2 regions of the Xanthomonas vesicatoria ATCC 35937 genome follow, and region 2 is predicted to be linked to the other one. Evidence: predicted binding sites of a transcription regulator. Region 2 holds the regulator's gene; the other holds the start of a gene.

Region 1 (8,092 bases), 2.1 Mb from region 2:
TTGCCGGCGGCGATTTCTGCCGAGGCGGTGCGAATGGTCTGCGCGGCCAGGGTGATATCGCCGACGATATCGGTCAGACGCTGCACGGTCGCGTTGGCATCGTCACGCATGCGCGCGAACACGCCCTGCTGGTTGCCTTGCATGCGCGCGGTCAGATCGCCATCGGCAATCGCCTTGAGCAACTGCGACAGCTCGGCCAAATTCTGGTCCACGTTCTGCATCAGACCATTGAGCCCGCTGACCATGCCGCGGAATTCGAACTGGTAGGCATCGGCGTTGCCGCGCATGGCGAAATCGCCGGCCGCCGCCGCTTCCACCAGACCACGGATTTCGCCATTGATGGCGGCCAGATTACGCTTGGTGGTGTCCATCGCATCGGTGATCTGCGCCTTCTCGCCCGGCAGGCGCGGCATGTCCACCGACATGTCGCCCACCGCGTAATGCTGCATCACCTGCAGCATGGTGCCGACCAGGTCCACCTGCGCGCCGATCAACCCATTGGTGTCATCGACCATGCGGCCGTATGCGCCAGGAAACGCCTGCGCATCCATGCGGTAACTCATGTGCCCAGCTTCATGGCGCCGCGCCATCTCCGCCTGTGCGGTGGAGACATCGGTGAGCGTGTTGACCACCTGCCCCATCGCCTGGCCGAGCAGGCCGATCTCATCGCGATTGCTGACCACAGCGCGCGCCGACAGATCGCCGGCCGCCACCAGGCGTGCCGCAAGCGCGACGTTTTCGATGGGCCGCACGATCGAGCGCCGGATCCACCACCCCAGCACCACCACCAGACACAACGCGGCGGCGATAGTGGCCAGGGCCGAATACACCAGCTCGCGCTGCGCCGATTGCGAACTTGCCAATACGGCCGCATCGGCCAGCGCCTTGCTGCGCGTGACCAGCGCCTCCAAGGTCTGGCTGGGTGCGCGGTCCTTGCCCTTGACCAGCTGATCGCCCACCTGGGTGTCGTAACCGGCATCGGCGAACTTGCCCAACGCCGCTTCGTAGCCGTTCTGCAGCTCCAGGTGCGCCTTGGCGAAGTCCTGCGCCAGCGTGCGCGCCTGTGGGTCGGCCAGCGCACCTGCCAGCGCAGTGACGGTGGCCTGCACGCTCTTGCCCTCGTCGCGGAAGCCGGCCAAATGCTTTTCCAGCTGTGCCGGGTCGCGGCCACGGATCAGCACGTTCTTCCACTCCTGCACCTGCAGGCGAAAATCGCGGGTGAGTTCTTCAGTTGCCGTCGCCTGCGCCACTTCTACCGGCACCTTGCCTGACAGACTCAACCAGGCTGATCCCAGACCGCCGAGGGCGCACAACAGGATGATCGACAGGCCAAGTGCAAGTGCGCCTAGCAGTTTGCTTTGCAGGCTGACAAAACGCAGGGACGGGGTGGACATGGTCGATCCAGTGGCGGGTTCAATCGGGTTATCGACACCAGCCATGCAATCTGAAGCATGCCAAGCCTCATCCAAATGGGACTAGCGTGGCCATCCGCACGGCGTTCGGCCGGCGCTGGCGGGCCGCCTCGCGCGGTCAGGCTCCAAGCCCGCAGCACGCCCGGGGCGGCGACCGGCTTTTGCAAGTGCTCCCGAAGCGTGGGCGAGCACGAGACGGCCGGCGCGATTCCCCGACAGCCTTCACCTACCTCCCCGACCGTCGCCCTGGCGCAAGCAGGCCCGTATCCTTGCCGCGCATGACCGACCCTGCATTCCCCATCGCCCCACTGCTGCCGCAGATCCGCGACAGCCTTGCCGCCCATCCGCGCCTGGTGCTCGAAGCCCCGCCCGGCGCCGGCAAGACCACCCAGGTGCCGCTGGCACTGCTGGAGGCGCCGTGGCTGGCCGGCCGCAGCATCGTGATGCTGGAACCGCGCCGCGTGGCCGCGCGCAGCGCTGCGCTGTTCATGGCGCGCCAGTTGGGCGAGCCGGTCGGCGAAACGGTGGGCTACCGCATCCGCTTCGAGAACAAGACCTCTGCGCGCACCCGGATCGAAGTGGTCACCGAAGGCATCCTGACCCGGATGATCCAGGACGACCCGATGCTGGAACGCGTGGGGGCGTTGCTGTTCGACGAATTCCACGAACGCCATCTGGCCGGCGACCTGGGCCTGGCATTGGCGCTGGACGTGCAGGCCCAGGTGCGCGAGGACCTGCGCATCGTGGCGATGTCGGCCACGCTCGATGGCGAGCGGCTGGCCGGCTTTCTGGATGCGCCGCGCCTGAGCAGTGCCGGGCGCAGTTTTCCGGTGGAGATCGCGCATTTCCCCGCGCGCCGCGACGAAGCGCTGGAGCCCCAGACGCGGCGCGCAGTGGAGCATGCCCTGCTCACCCATCCCGGCGATGTGCTGGTGTTTCTGCCCGGCCAACGCGAGATCGCGCGCGTGCAAGGCGCCTTGCAGGACGCGCTGGATCCGGCCATCCAGGTGCTGCCATTGCACGGCGAGTTGTCGGTGGACGCGCAGAGCCAGGTGCTGCAGCCGGATGCGCAGAGCCGCCGCCGCGTGGTGCTGGCCACCAACGTGGCGGAGTCGTCGGTGACCTTGCCCGGCGTGCGCGTGGTGATCGACAGCGGCCAGGCGCGCGAGCCGCACTACGACCCCAATAGCGGCTTTTCGCGGCTGGATGTGGCGACCATTTCGCAGGCCTCGGCCGACCAGCGCGCCGGCCGTGCCGGGCGCGTGGCCAGCGGCTGGGCGTACCGGCTGTGGCCGCAGTCGCAGCGGCTGGAACCGCAACGGCGCGCCGAGATCACCCAGGTGGAACTGGCCGGCCTGGTACTGGAGCTGGCGGCCTGGGGCAGCGATGCGCTGCGCTTTGTCGATGCCCCACCCACCGGCGCGCTGGCCGCCGCACGCGAATTGCTGCAACGGCTGGGCGCGTTGAGCGGCAGTGGCGGCATCACCCCATTGGGCCGCCGGATGCTGGCGCTGGGCACGCATCCGCGGCTGGCGGCGATGCTGGCCCAAGCCGGCGATGCGCCGCGGCTGGCACTGGCCTGCGACCTGGCCGCGTTGCTGGAAGCCCGCGACCCGCTGCGTCAGGGCGGCGATGGATTGGCCGCACGCTGGCGCGCGTTGGCAGCATTTCGTCAGGGCCGCAGCGCGCCCGATGCTAACCGCGGCGGCCTGGCCGCGATCGACAGTGCCGCCAAACAATGGCGACGCCGGCTGCGCTGCGACACCGCCCCGCCCGCCAGCGTGGAAGCGCACGCGCTGGGCGACCTGCTCGCGCACGCCTTTCCCGACCGCATCGCCGCCCGCCACCCGGCCGACCCGTTGCGCTATCTGCTCGCCAACGGCCGCAGCGCGCGCCTGTTCGACCACAGCGACCTGCGCGGCGAGCCATGGCTGGTTGCCAGCGAGCTCCGCTACGAAGCCAAGGATGCGTTGCTGCTTCGCGCCGCTCCGGTCGACGAGGACTACCTGCGGCGCAGCCTGCCGGAGCGTTTCGTGCAGCAGGACGTGGTGCAGTGGGACGCCGACAAGCGCGCCCTGGTCGCGCGCCGGCAATCCAGCTTCGACCGCATCGTGCTCGACAGCCGCCCCGCCGGCCGCGTCGACCCCGCCCAGGCCGCTGCCGCACTGACCGAGGCAGTGCGCCAACTCGGCCTGGACGCGCTGCCCTGGACCGAAAACCTGCAGCAATGGCGCGCCCGCGTGCTGTCTCTGCGGGAATGGATGCCCGAGCTGGAGCTGCCCGATCTCTCCGATGCCGCACTGCTCGCTTCGTTGGACCATTGGCTACGCCCGGCCTTCGCCGGCAAGACCCGGCTCGATGCACTGGACGAGTCCAGCCTGGGCGAAGCGCTCAAGGGCGCACTGCCGTGGGAGCGCCGCCAGGTCATCGACCGTCATGCCCCCACCCGCATCAGCGTGCCGTCGGGCATGGAGCGACAGATCAGCTACGCACTCGACCACGCACAGCAGCCACTGCCACCGGTGCTGGCGGTCAAGCTGCAGGAACTGTTCGGCCTGGCCGAAACCCCGCGCATCGCCGACGGCCGTATCCCGCTGACGCTGCACCTGCTCTCGCCCGGCGGCCGCCCGCTGCAGGTGACGCAGGATCTAAAAAGCTTCTGGGCCACCACCTACCCGGACGTCAAAAAAGAAATGAAGGGCCGGTATCCACGGCATCCGTGGCCCGACGACCCCTGGACAGCCGCCGCCACCCATCGCGCAAAACCGCGTGGCACCTGAGCCTCTTGCCCTGGCCCCTCTCCCGCCGGGAGAGCGGTAAGGGTACGGCCACGCGTTGGGTGTGCCAGCGCGAAGCGGCATCTGATTGGAACTCAGGCGATAGCGTTTTTTAACCGTTAGCCAAACGGCGCCTACTGCCGCTAACGCCGCCTATACGCCCTTGGCCACAGACTGCAGTCCACGTACTCAGAAAGGAAACGCCTCCAATGAGCAAGCTGACTGTGATCACCGAACGCGCCCTGGAGCGTGCCCTGGAACTGGCAGGCAATGCTGGCGACCAACTCCGCCATGCCGCATCCACTGCGGGCGACCAGGCACGTAACGCCGGCAGCAGCCTGCGTCATTTCGGTCCGGGCGCCAGCGAGTGGCTGAAGACCGGTGTGGCCCTGGGCGCGGTGCGTAGCGGCGGCAAGGCAGCCAGCAAGCTGGTCAAGCGCAACCCGGCCATCACCGTGGCAGCGGCCGTCGCCGGCCTTGGCCTGATCGGCTATGCGGTGTACCGCAAGCGTCAGCGCGATCAGCAGGTGCTGGGTGGCAACGTGCATCGTCTGGATCGCGAACACGCCAGCAACGCCAATGCACGTCGCGCTGCCTATCAGCGCCGTGCTGCCGTGACCCCGAGCGACGGCGTCGAATAAGACAGCGGTTCCGCCGACGAGGCGGATTGCAACAGACGACACAACGCCACGGCCTTTCGCCGTGGCGTTTTCGTTTGGGGAGGGCGTTGCATACGCGCTGCATCAGATGCGACAGTGCAACAACGCACTGCGTTGGCAGACCGCGACGCAGCTCGCACGCAGCTGACAGAACCACTGCGCTCACCGCCAACAGGTGCGGCTGGCGCGCTCGATACGACACGGACCACTCGTACGCACTGCTTGTCCGTGCGCCGTCCCCATCCACCTGAGCGCTGCTCGCTACGTTGTCAGCTGCTCCATGGAAGACGCATGCAACCGCCGAAGTTCGATCACATCACCATCGATTGCAGCGATCGCGCCATCGACGTGATCGCAGTGATGTGATCGCACTAACACAGCTATCTGTGCGAACCACGCCCCTGTCGCGGGCTCGGCGCGTCATCCACACGCCATTGGCCAGGCGCAAGCCCATCCAGCCTCCAATCGCCGATCGCCACCCGCACCAGACGCAAGGTGGGCAGGCCGACCGAGGCCGTCATCCGCCGCACCTGACGATTGCGGCCTTCGGTGATCTGCAGTTCCAGCCAGGCATCGGGCACGGTCTTGCGCACACGCACCGGAGGGGTGCGCGGCCACAGCTCGGGTGCCGGATCAAGCATGCGCACGCTTGCCGGCCTGGTCGGGCCATCGTTGAGCACCACGCCATCGCGCAGCGCCTGCAACTGTGCTTCCTGCGGCTCGCCTTCCACCTGCACCCAGTACGTCTTGGGCTGCTTGTGCCGCGGGTCGGTGAGCCGATGCGCCAATGCGCCATCGTCGGTGAGCAATAACAGCCCTTCGCTGTCGTGATCCAGGCGGCCCGCCGCATACACGTCCGGCGGCAAGCCGAACTCGGCCAATGTGCGCTTGGGCGGCTGCGAGCGGTCGCTGAATTGCGACAGCACGCCATAGGGTTTGTTCAACAGCACCAACATGGACAGACCTGTGGACAGGGGAGCGCTGCGCGGCGACTGCCGTGCGGGGCTGTGGGGCGTCGATAAGCTGCGCGCAGCCAGCAGCGCACTCACGGGTCTGCGACGTCGCAAGCGCACGGCGGATGTCTCGGGTGTCCACATCACGGCGTCGGCCGCGGCAACTGTTCCCACGTACCGTGTCCCCGTTGTGAAGCACACGCAACACCTGCGCTGCGTTGTCGTGTCGCCTCGGCATGCACACGTCAACGCAAGCCACAGACAGCTGTTACACGCAACAAACGCTGCATGCCGCCCGCACCTGCGCCGGCATGCAGACACGCGCTTACTGTTTGACGAACTTCAACGTCATACGATCGCTCTCGCCGATGGCCTTGTACTTGGCATCATCGGCAGCGTCATGGCTGTTGCTCGGCGGCAGCGTCCACACACCGCCTGGATAGTCCTTGGTATCGCGCGGATTGGCGTTGAGTTCGCTTTTTCCGGCCAGCTTGAAGCCGGCCGCCTCGGCCATCGCGATCACCTGCGCCTGACCCACATAGCCGCTCTTGTCGTCGGCCGGCACATCGGTCTTGGCGCGGTGCTCGACCACGCCCAGCACGCCGCCGGGCTTGAGCACCTTGTAGAAGCCGGCAAACATCGCCTCGGCACTGCCGGCCATGCGCCAGTTGTGCACGTTACGGAAGGTCAGCACCAGGTCGGCCGAGTTATCCACGCCGAACGACGGCGACTTGGGCACGTACGACACGAACGCCGGCTTGCCGTACACCTCGGGCTTGGCCTGGAACTTCTTTTCCAGCTCGTCGCGTGCACGCTGGGCGTAATCGCGGCTGCGGCCTTCGGGCGCCGATGCCGGATCGACCACCGCTGCCACGTACTTGCCCTTCTCGCGCAGGTACGGCGCCAGGATTTCCGAATACCAGCCGCCGCCGGGCGTGATCTCGATAACGGTCTGGGTCGGCTTGATGCCGAAGAACGCCAGCGTCTGGCCCGGGTGGCGATATTGGTCGCGCTGCACGTACACGCGGTCGCGCCAGTTGCCGTTGATGGCCGCCTGCAGCGCAGCATCGGGCGCCGGCAGGCTTGCGCTGTCGGCCGGCTTCATGGCCATCGCCAGCGGCGCACTCATCGCCACCATGACACTCATCACACACGCACAGGCCAGCTTGTTGCGGATCATCGCAGCGCCCTCTCCGGATAAAAGTAGCGCGAGCCTAGCACGCGGCCCGCAGCCTGCCATGTGCCCGAATCGCCGCGCTCAGCCATGGTTCGTATCGCCGTCCATCGGCCAGATGTTCATATCCTGTGAGCCGATGGACACGATCGACGGAACGCTGAATCCACATCGATGTCACACGCATGATCGGTGCGCATGACTATCCTGTCGGCAGTAATCAGGAGCATCCACGATGACTCACCCCCGCGCACTGGGCCGCTCCGGCCTGCAGGTTCAACCGATCGTCTTTGGCGGCAATGTGTTCGGCTGGAGCGCCGACGAGGCGACCTCGTTCGCCTTGCTGGATGCGTTCGTCGATGCTGGTTTCAACATGATCGACACCGCCGATGCGTACTCCGGCTGGGTGCCGGGCAATCGCGGCGGCGAGTCGGAAACCATCATCGGGCGTTGGCTGGCGCGCAGCGGCAAGCGCGACAAGGTCCTGATCGCCACCAAGGTCGCCAAGTGGAGCGAGCATCCCGGCCTGTCGCCAGAGAACATCGCAGCGGCAGTGGACGATTCGCTGGCGCGTCTGCAGACCGATGTGATCGATCTGTACCAGGCACACGAAGACGACGAATCGATTCCGCTGGAAGCCACGCTGGCCGCGTTCGGCCGCCTGATCGAACAGGGCAAGGTGCGTGCAATCGGCGCGTCCAATTACAGCGCTGCACGCTTGCGCGATGCGCTGGATATTTCCGAGCAATACACGCTGCCGCGCTACGAAAGCCTGCAGCCCGAATACAACCTCTACGACCGTGCCGGCTACGAGGCCGAACTGGAACCGCTGGTGCGCGAGCGTGGCCTGGGCGTCATCAGTTATTACTCGCTGGCCAGCGGCTTTCTGACCGGCAAGTACCGCAGCAATGAGGATGCCGGCAAGAGCAGCGCGCGTGGCGCTTCGGTGGTCAAGCAATACGTCAACCCGCGCGGCCTGCGGATCCTGCAGGCATTGGACGATCTGGCCGCCACCCACAACGCCACGCCGGCGCAGATCGCCCTTTCCTGGTTGATCGCACGTCCCAGCCTCACCGCGCCGATCGTCAGCGCCACCAGCGTGACCCAGCTGCACGAT
Region 2 (8,092 bases):
GAGGCCGACTTCGACCTGGACGACGCGCTGCCGCAGATCCTGCCGCCGGCCGCGCTGCCGCCGATCGTGGTCGCCCCGCCGGCCCCCGCCGCGCTGGCCGCAGTGCCGGTGGCCGCCGCGCCGATCCCGCAGAACGACGAAGAACTCAAGCAGCTGCGCGGCGAGCTGGCGCTGATGCGCCAGATGATCGAGCGCGAAATGAACCGCCTCACCGACGAGCGCCTGCGTGGCTCTCCGGTGCGTGCACAGGCCCTGGAACTGATGGACGACTACGGCTTCGACGCCGGCCTGACCCGCGATGTCGCCATGCAGATCCCGGCCGATACCGAATTGCACCGTGGCCGCGGGCTGATGCTGGGCCTGCTGTCCAAGCGCCTGCCGGTCGCCCCGGTCGACCCGCTGGAACGCGGCGGCGTGATCGCCCTGGTCGGCCCGACCGGTGCCGGCAAGACCACCACCATCGCCAAGCTGGCGCAGCGCTTCGCCGCCCAGCACGCCCCGCGCGACGTGGCGCTGGTCACCACCGACACCCTGCGCGTCGGCGGCCGCGAGCAGCTGCACAGCTATGGCCGCCAGCTCGGTATCGCCGTGCACGAGGCCGACAGTGCCGAAAGCCTGCTCGAACTGCTGGACCGCCTGCGCGACTACAAGCTGGTGCTGATCGACACCGCCGGCATGGGCCAGCGCGATCGCGCCCTGGCTGCCCAGCTGAACTGGCTGCGCGCCGCCCAGCAGGTCACCTCGCTGCTGGTGCTGCCCGCCAACTCCCATTTCGCCGATCTCGACGAGGTCGTGCGCCGCTTCGCCCACGCCAAACCCCAAGGCGTGGTGCTGACCAAACTCGACGAGACCGGCCGCTTCGGCAGCGCCTTGTCGGTGGTGGTCGACCACCAACTGCCCATCACCTGGGTGACTGACGGACAGCGGGTCCCCGACGACCTGCACCGCGCCAATGCCGCCAGTCTCGTTCTTCGTCTTGAAGATTTACGGCGCGCTGCCGATAAGCCCTGTACTCCGGAGCACAACCATGCAGTCGCGTGAATACGCAAAGCTGACCAACGCCTTCCCCCTGTCGGCGACCCGTCCCGAGCCTTTGGGCCCGGTGCGCACCATTGCCGTGACCGGTGGCAAGGGCGGCGTGGGCAAGACCAACATCTCCGCCAACCTGGCCGTGGCGCTTGCCGACATGGGCAAACGCACGCTGCTGCTGGACGCCGACCTTGGTCTGGCCAACCTGGATGTGGTCCTGGGCCTGTCGCCCAAGTACACCCTGGCCGACCTGATCGCCGGCCGCTGCACGCTCGATGAAGTCATCATCGAAGGTCCCGGCGGCGTGCTGGTAGTGCCGGCCGCGTCCGGTCGCCGTCACATGGCCGAATTGGCCCCAGCCCAGCACATCGGCCTGGTCAATGTGTTCTCCGAACTGGAACGCGACCTGGACGTGATGGTCATCGACACCGCCGCCGGCATCACCGACAGCGTGCTGACCTTCTGCCAGGCCGCGCAGGACACGGTGGTGGTGGTCTGCGACGAGCCGGCCTCGATCACCGACGCCTACGCGCTGATCAAGGTGCTCTCCCGCGAACGCGGCGTGGACCGCCTGCAGATCATCGCCAACATGGTGCGCGACCCCAACGAAGGCCGCCTGCTGTACGACAAGCTCTCGCGCGTCTGCGAAAAGTTCCTCGGCGATGTGTCGCTGAACTACCTCGGCCACGTGCCGCAGGACGACTGGTTGCGCCTGTCGGTGCAGCGTCAGCAACCCGTCATCAAGGCCTACCCGTCAAGCCCATCGGCGCAGGCCATTGCAGAAATCGCACGCCGTACCTCGCGCTGGCAGGCCCCCACCGTGCCGCGCGGCAACGTCGAGTTCTTTGTCGAACGCATCATTCAACGGGGAGTGGCCGCATGAGCACTGCTACCGCAACCACGGCCAGCGCGCAGTACCGCGCCGTGCAGCGCAACAACGCCAACGACGTGGTGACCCAGCACGCCGACCTGGTCCGCCGCATCGCCCACCATCTGGCGGCGCGTCTGCCGGCCAGCGTGGAAGTGGACGACCTGATCCAGGCCGGCATGATCGGCCTGATCGAAGCCTCGCGCAGTTACGACTCCGACCAGGGCGCCTCGTTCGAAACCTATGCCTCGATCCGTATCCGCGGCTCGATGATCGACGAGATCCGCCGTGGCGACTGGGTACCGCGCTCGGTGCACCGCCGTGCCCGCGACGCTGCCGCCGCAGTACGCAAGATCGAGCAGAACACCGGCCGCGCCGCCGCCGCCACCGAAGTGGCCGCAGCCATGGAAATGCCGCTGCCCGATTACCTGCGGCTGATGGAAGACGCCGCACGCGGCCAGGTGCTGAGCCTGGAATCGCGCATCGAAGATCACGGCGAGCTGGATACCACCGCCAAAGGTGGCCCCAACCCGCAGCAGATGATGGAGCGTGGCGAATTCGGCCGCGAGCTGGGCAAGGCCATCGGCCAGCTGCCCGAGCGCGAGCAGCTGGTGCTGTCGCTGTACTACGAACAGGAATTGAACCTGAAGGAAATCGGCGCCGTGCTGGGTGTCAGCGAGTCGCGCGTCTGCCAGATCCATGGCCAGGCCGTGGTGCGTTTGCGCGGCCGCCTCAAAGTCTTCGAACTGGCTGATGCCGGTGTCGAAATCGACGACTAATTTTTTCGCGTAATTTTTAGCGTTAGGAGCTTGATGTGAATAAGAACATGCGGATCCTGATCGTGGACGACTTCTCGACGATGCGACGTATCGTCAAGAATCTGTTGGCGGATCTCGGCTTCACCAATACCGCAGAGGCCGAAGACGGCAACAGCGCGCTGGCCGCGTTGCGTGCGGGCCCGTTCGATTTCGTGGTGACGGACTGGAACATGCCCGGCATGACCGGCATCGACCTGCTGCGCAACATCCGCGCCGACGCCAAGCTCAAGCACCTGCCGGTGATGATGGTGACCGCCGAAGCCAAGCGCGAGCAGATCATCGAAGCGGCGCAGTGTGGCGTGAACGGCTACATCATCAAGCCGTTCACCGCGCAGACGCTGGAAGAAAAGCTGGGCAAGGTGTTCGAACGTCTGGCGGCGACCGCCTGATGGACGCCACCATCGATACCAATGCAGAACGCGCCGCGCTGATCGACCGCCTGCAGGGCGCGCTCGATGCGTTGGAAAGCGGCGACGAAATTGCCTGGCGCCGTGAGGTGGATCATCTCGCCGCCTTGCGCACCCGTCCGATGATGCAGGGCCTGAGCCGGCTCGCGCGCGAACTGGGCCAGGCGCTGGGCGAGTTGCCCACCGTGCCTGAGGAAGCCGGCGAACTGGACGATGCCTGCTCGCGCCTGGATCACGTGGTGGAAATGACCGAAAAGGCCAGCCATCGCACGCTGGATCTGGTCGAAGAGTGCCGCGTGCTGGCCAACCAGCTGCGCGAAGGCGGCCTCAATCAGGACCAGGGCGCGCTGATGGACAAGATGCGCCACAACCTGACCGAGCTGTCGCTGGCGCAGAGCTACCAGGATCTCAGCGGGCAGATCATCCGGCGTGTGGCCGGGATCGTGCGCCGCGTGCATGAAGGCTTCGGTGCGCTGGGCCTGCCGCCCAAGAGCAGCGAGCCGAAGAAAGACGACGGCGGTCTTGCCGGTCCTGCAGTCAAGGGCCTGGACCGTCATGCGGTGTCGCAGGACGACGCCGACGATTTGCTGTCCGGATTGGGGTTGTAACCATGAGTGCTGTTCCAGACGATATTGCTGCCGATTTCATCGTCGAGGCCCAGGAAATCCTGGATCGCCTCGGCGAACAGCTGGTGTCGCTGGAACAGGCGCCAGACGAAGCCGACCAGCTCAACGCGGTGTTCCGCGGCTTCCACACGCTCAAGGGCGGCGCCGGCTTTCTGGCGATCAAACCCATGGTGGAACTGTGCCACGCCGCTGAAGAAACCCTCGGCATGGCACGCTCGGGCCAGGCGGTGCTGCAGGCGCATCATTTCGATGCCGCGCAGCAATCGCTGGACTATCTGCAGGCCATGCTGGATGCGATGGGTTCGGGCGAACCCGTGCCGCATGCACCGGCGTCGCTGATCGCGCAGTTCGACGCCAAGAGCGGCCCGCCAGCGGTCAAGGCCGCGCCCAAGGCAGCCGCTGCTGCGCCAGTGCACGACGACGGCCATGCTGCGCCGGCACCGGGCGCCAAGGCCGCACCGAAAGGTGCCGCCAAAGGCGGTGCCGAAGCCGAGCAGACCGTGCGCGTGGACACCAAGCGCCTGGACGCCATCGTCAACCTGATCGGCGAACTGGTGCTCTCGCGCAATCGTCTGAAGACCTTGCGTACCCGTCTGCGCGATGAAGAACTCGACCGCGCGGTCAGCACGCTGGACATCGCCACCGCCCGCCTGCAGACCGCAGTCATGCGCACCCGCATGCAGCCGGTGAGCAAGGTGTTCGCGCGCTTCCCCAAGGTGGCCCGCGACGTTGCGCGCACGCTGTCCAAGGAAGTGGAGCTGGAACTGATCGGTGCCGAAACCGAGCTCGATCGTAATCTGGTCGAAGCCCTGGCCGACCCGCTGGTGCACCTGGTGCGCAACGCCATCGACCATGGCATCGAATCGCCGGCCCTGCGCGAAGCCACCGGCAAACCGCGTAGTGGCCACGTGCGCCTGTCCGCGCAGCAGGAAGGCGACTACGTCAGCATCGAAATCCAGGACGATGGCGCCGGCATCGACCCGGAGCGGCTGCGCGAAATCGCGCGCGGCAAGGGCCTGATCGACGCCGAAGCGGCGGCACGTCTGAGCACCGACGAATGTCTGCATCTGATCTTCATGCCGGGCTTCTCGACCAAGGCCGAGGTCACCGATATCTCTGGCCGCGGCGTTGGCATGGACGTGGTGCAGTCACGCATCCGCGAGTTGAGCGGGCAGATCCAGATCCAGTCCGAACTGGGCCGTGGCAGCCGCTTCATGATCCGCGTGCCGCTGACCCTGGCGATCCTGCCTACGCTATTGGTGCAGGCCGGCGAAGCGGTCTACGCCTTGCCGCTGGCCCGCGTGGTGGAAGTGCTGCACGCCCCGCAGACCTCGCTGGGCTGGTTCGACGGCCGCGCCGTACTGGACCGCCGCTCGCACACCCTGCCCCTGATCGACCTGCGCCGCTGGCTGGGCGTACCCGCCGAACAACCGCCGCTACTGACCGTGGTGCTGCTGCAGGCCGGCGAAACCCGCTTCGGCCTGGTGGTGGACCAGGTCCGCGGCCGCGAGGAAGTGGTGATCAAGCCCCTGCCCCGCGCATTACGCGGCCTGCCCGGCTACGCCGGCGCCACCCTGATCGGCGATGGCCGCATGGCACTGATCCTGGATGTGGATGGATTGCGCTCCAGCGATCATTGATTCTCGGGAATCGGGAATCGGGAATCGGGAATCGGGAATCGTCAAGACGATCCTGGTTGCCTGATCTAACGACAACGGCCGCGTACTGCGGCCGTTGTCGTTTCACTACCAACATCGCTGCCGATCTATGTCGCTACGCGCGCAGGCATGGGCGCGATGGCTTGGCGAAGGTCAGGCTGCCGTGGAAGTGAACCTGGAACCGTTATTTCACTAGCCCTCACACCATCCGGTGTTGAGGCGCAATCGACTGCTCTCGCTGTTGATCCTGCTGCTGGGATTGCTGTTGGCGCTGAGTTTCGCCCAAGGCCTGTAATTGCGCAAAGGATTGCTCGACGGGCTGCGCAATCGCATCACTCGTCTTCATATGCGCCATCTTGTGGGCGGGGTCGTTCAACGCGCCTTCCACAACGAAAACGTTCTCACCCTGTCGCACGGACTTGGTGTTCTCGCTCAGCACAACATGATCGATTCGCGACAGCCCGTTCTCTTTGGCTAAATACGCGCTGCTTGCTGCCAGCCGTGCGCTGTTGTCGTCGTACTCGCGGCCGAGACCTTGCTCAAGGCGGCGAACGGCTTCTTCTGCTTGATGATGCAGCGGATCTGTTGGCAGCACTCTCGCGAGCTGTGTTACTTCCTGTAATGGAGATACCTGCTCACCGGGCGGCTGCGCCTCACCAATCACCTTTTGCCAAAGTTCCTGTTTGGGCTTCGGATTGTTGTGCTCCTTATTCAACTCACTTTTAGGCACAGGAGCAGGAATGCTCTTGATATCATCTACGTTTTCTACGGGTCTGATATCCCCCTCAAAGCCTTTATCAACTCCATCTTTTGTCTTCCGGTGCAGTCCGGCGTGATTGAGCGCATCCCATGTGAAGTCGATACAACTGTTTTTAGCACCGTGATATTCCATATTGAACCCGTGCTTAGCAGGGGCCGCGCCGAAGGCCTCCAGCTTTTCATACTGCGCCTTATCGATCTCCATCGTGCGTGAGTAATATGGTTTTTGGTAGGTATCGACGTCATTGAACGAAACTTTTCCTGGCCCGCTAGCCTCGCCATGCTTGATGGGCGAGAACCCATAACTTTTGACAGTCGTTCAGTCGTCAATCGAGTAGTACATATGGCCACCGAAGGATGTGCCTCCGGCCATCAACGGCGTACCTGCGGCAGCGACGTAGACAGTGACTGCATAGCGCTTTTCATGATCATCCATGCTCATTCCCCTCACTTTCCCTTGTAGGTGTAAGCGACAAGAAGTTGAGCATTAGCCGCAACCAGCGCCTCGGCGTTCTGATCAAAGCGCAGTTTGAGCCGATAACGGCCTGGCTGGACAGCATTGCTATAGCCGAACGCCAACTCCCTGGACGCGGTCTGTTCAGTAGACAAACCGGCGTCTTGCAGCGTCGTACCGTCAGCATCAAAAGCGAACAGACCAGGAGCCATACCATCAGCTGACAAGGGAATGGACGCCTGCTGACCTACTCCCACACGCTGACTACGCTGCAATTCCACGGAGACCGGACCGAATGGTTCAATACGCTCCAAGTGGAGCTCGGCCGAAACACCAGCGCTAATCAGCCTGTCAGCACTTTGGGAGACGGCAGTTGGATCGACACCGGTGATCCGCACACCGATGAAAACGGGAGGAGTCGCGTCGTCGGGCAGTGCGGGCACATCGAATTCCAGCTCTGTAGGCCCACGATCATGTGGGGTCAAACTCCGTACCAACGGGACGACCGTTCTCATCTCTATCTGCTCCTTTGCGATAGGCACGTTTGCAGGCGGCGGTTGCAGGCTGCAGCCAGCGATCAGGCAGGTAATCAATGCCGTGAGTGCAAAGCGCATTGGATCGTTTGCAAGGCGCACGGCCTTTCTCCAATAAGTGTTGGTGCTACAGGGGGAATTTTGACAGTTTTTCAATGTCATCGTGTCATGCACGCCTCTCAAGTACCCCCAATGCCCTATGCACGCATTGCTTTATGAGGCCTGACAACTGACCCACCCCCGATAGCAGGGCCATCAGTCGATAGAGATTTCGACCTCTTTCGGCGCCAGGGAATTCGCTTGGGACCCGTGTTCTCGGGCGAATTCCGCAGGGGTTTTCTATGCCAGTGCACTGTGGGGGCGCTCCTCGTTATAGAAGCGCCGCCACGCTTCGATTTTGCTCCGTGCATCGGCTAGGGACAAGAACCAATGCTCGTTCAGACACTCCTGTCGCAGCCGGCCGTTGAAGCTTTCCACCATCGCGTTGTCCGTCGGCGTGCCACGTCGGGAAAAGTCCAGCTCTACGCCGTTCTCATAGGCCCAGCGGTCCATCACCTTGCCGGCAAACTCACTGCCGTTATCCACTTTGATCGCTTCCGGCTTGCCTCGTTGAGCGACCAGCCGCGCCACTGCGTCGGCGACATCGTCAGCGCCCAAGGACTGATTTACGACGATATCCAGGCACTCATGCGTGAAGTGGTCCAGCACCGGCAGCAGCCGGAAGCGACGTCCATCGAACAGCGTGTCACTGACGAAGTCCATGCCCCACAGCGTGTTCGGCGCCGCGGCCACCTTGATCGGTTGCCGGCGACGACTACTGCGACTACGTCGCGGGCGACAATGCCGCAACGACAGGCCTTCTTCCTTGTAGATGCGATGCACCCGCTTGTGGTTGTCCCGCCAGCCTTCGCGCCGCAGCATCACCAACACCCGTTCGCAG

What was found. The regulator FliA, encoded in region 2, starts transcription of late flagellar genes. The targets are predictions, from matches to a motif close to TAAAGTTTNNCNNNCNNNGGCCGATAA.
Region 1: BJD12_RS14085 (methyl-accepting chemotaxis protein) is a predicted target of FliA. The motif match lies at 1,423-1,449, and genes of this name have one in related genera.

What each region holds. Positions count from the first base shown of each region.
Region 1 is NZ_CP018725.1:3,256,844-3,264,935, reverse strand. It holds gene BJD12_RS14085 (methyl-accepting chemotaxis protein) at 1-1,394, opposite strand, end outside; gene hrpB (ATP-dependent helicase HrpB) at 1,691-4,192, shown strand; gene BJD12_RS14075 (hypothetical protein) at 4,399-4,830, shown strand; RNA gene BJD12_RS14070 (sX9 sRNA) at 5,049-5,123, shown strand; gene BJD12_RS14065 (pseudouridine synthase) at 5,229-5,804, opposite strand; gene BJD12_RS14060 (class I SAM-dependent methyltransferase) at 6,127-6,981, opposite strand; gene BJD12_RS14055 (aldo/keto reductase) at 7,211-8,092, shown strand, end outside.
Region 2 is NZ_CP018725.1:255,719-263,810, reverse strand. It holds gene flhF (flagellar biosynthesis GTPase FlhF) at 1-1,041, shown strand, start outside; gene BJD12_RS01075 (MinD/ParA family protein) at 1,028-1,912, shown strand; gene BJD12_RS01070 (RNA polymerase sigma factor FliA) at 1,909-2,676, shown strand; gene cheY (chemotaxis response regulator CheY) at 2,712-3,104, shown strand; gene BJD12_RS01060 (protein phosphatase CheZ) at 3,104-3,730, shown strand; gene BJD12_RS01055 (chemotaxis protein CheA) at 3,733-5,388, shown strand; gene BJD12_RS23650 (XVIPCD domain-containing protein) at 5,606-6,370, opposite strand; gene BJD12_RS25090 (hypothetical protein) at 6,485-6,607, opposite strand; gene BJD12_RS01045 (hypothetical protein) at 6,613-7,314, opposite strand; partial or broken gene BJD12_RS24020 (IS3 family transposase) at 7,495-8,092, opposite strand, start outside.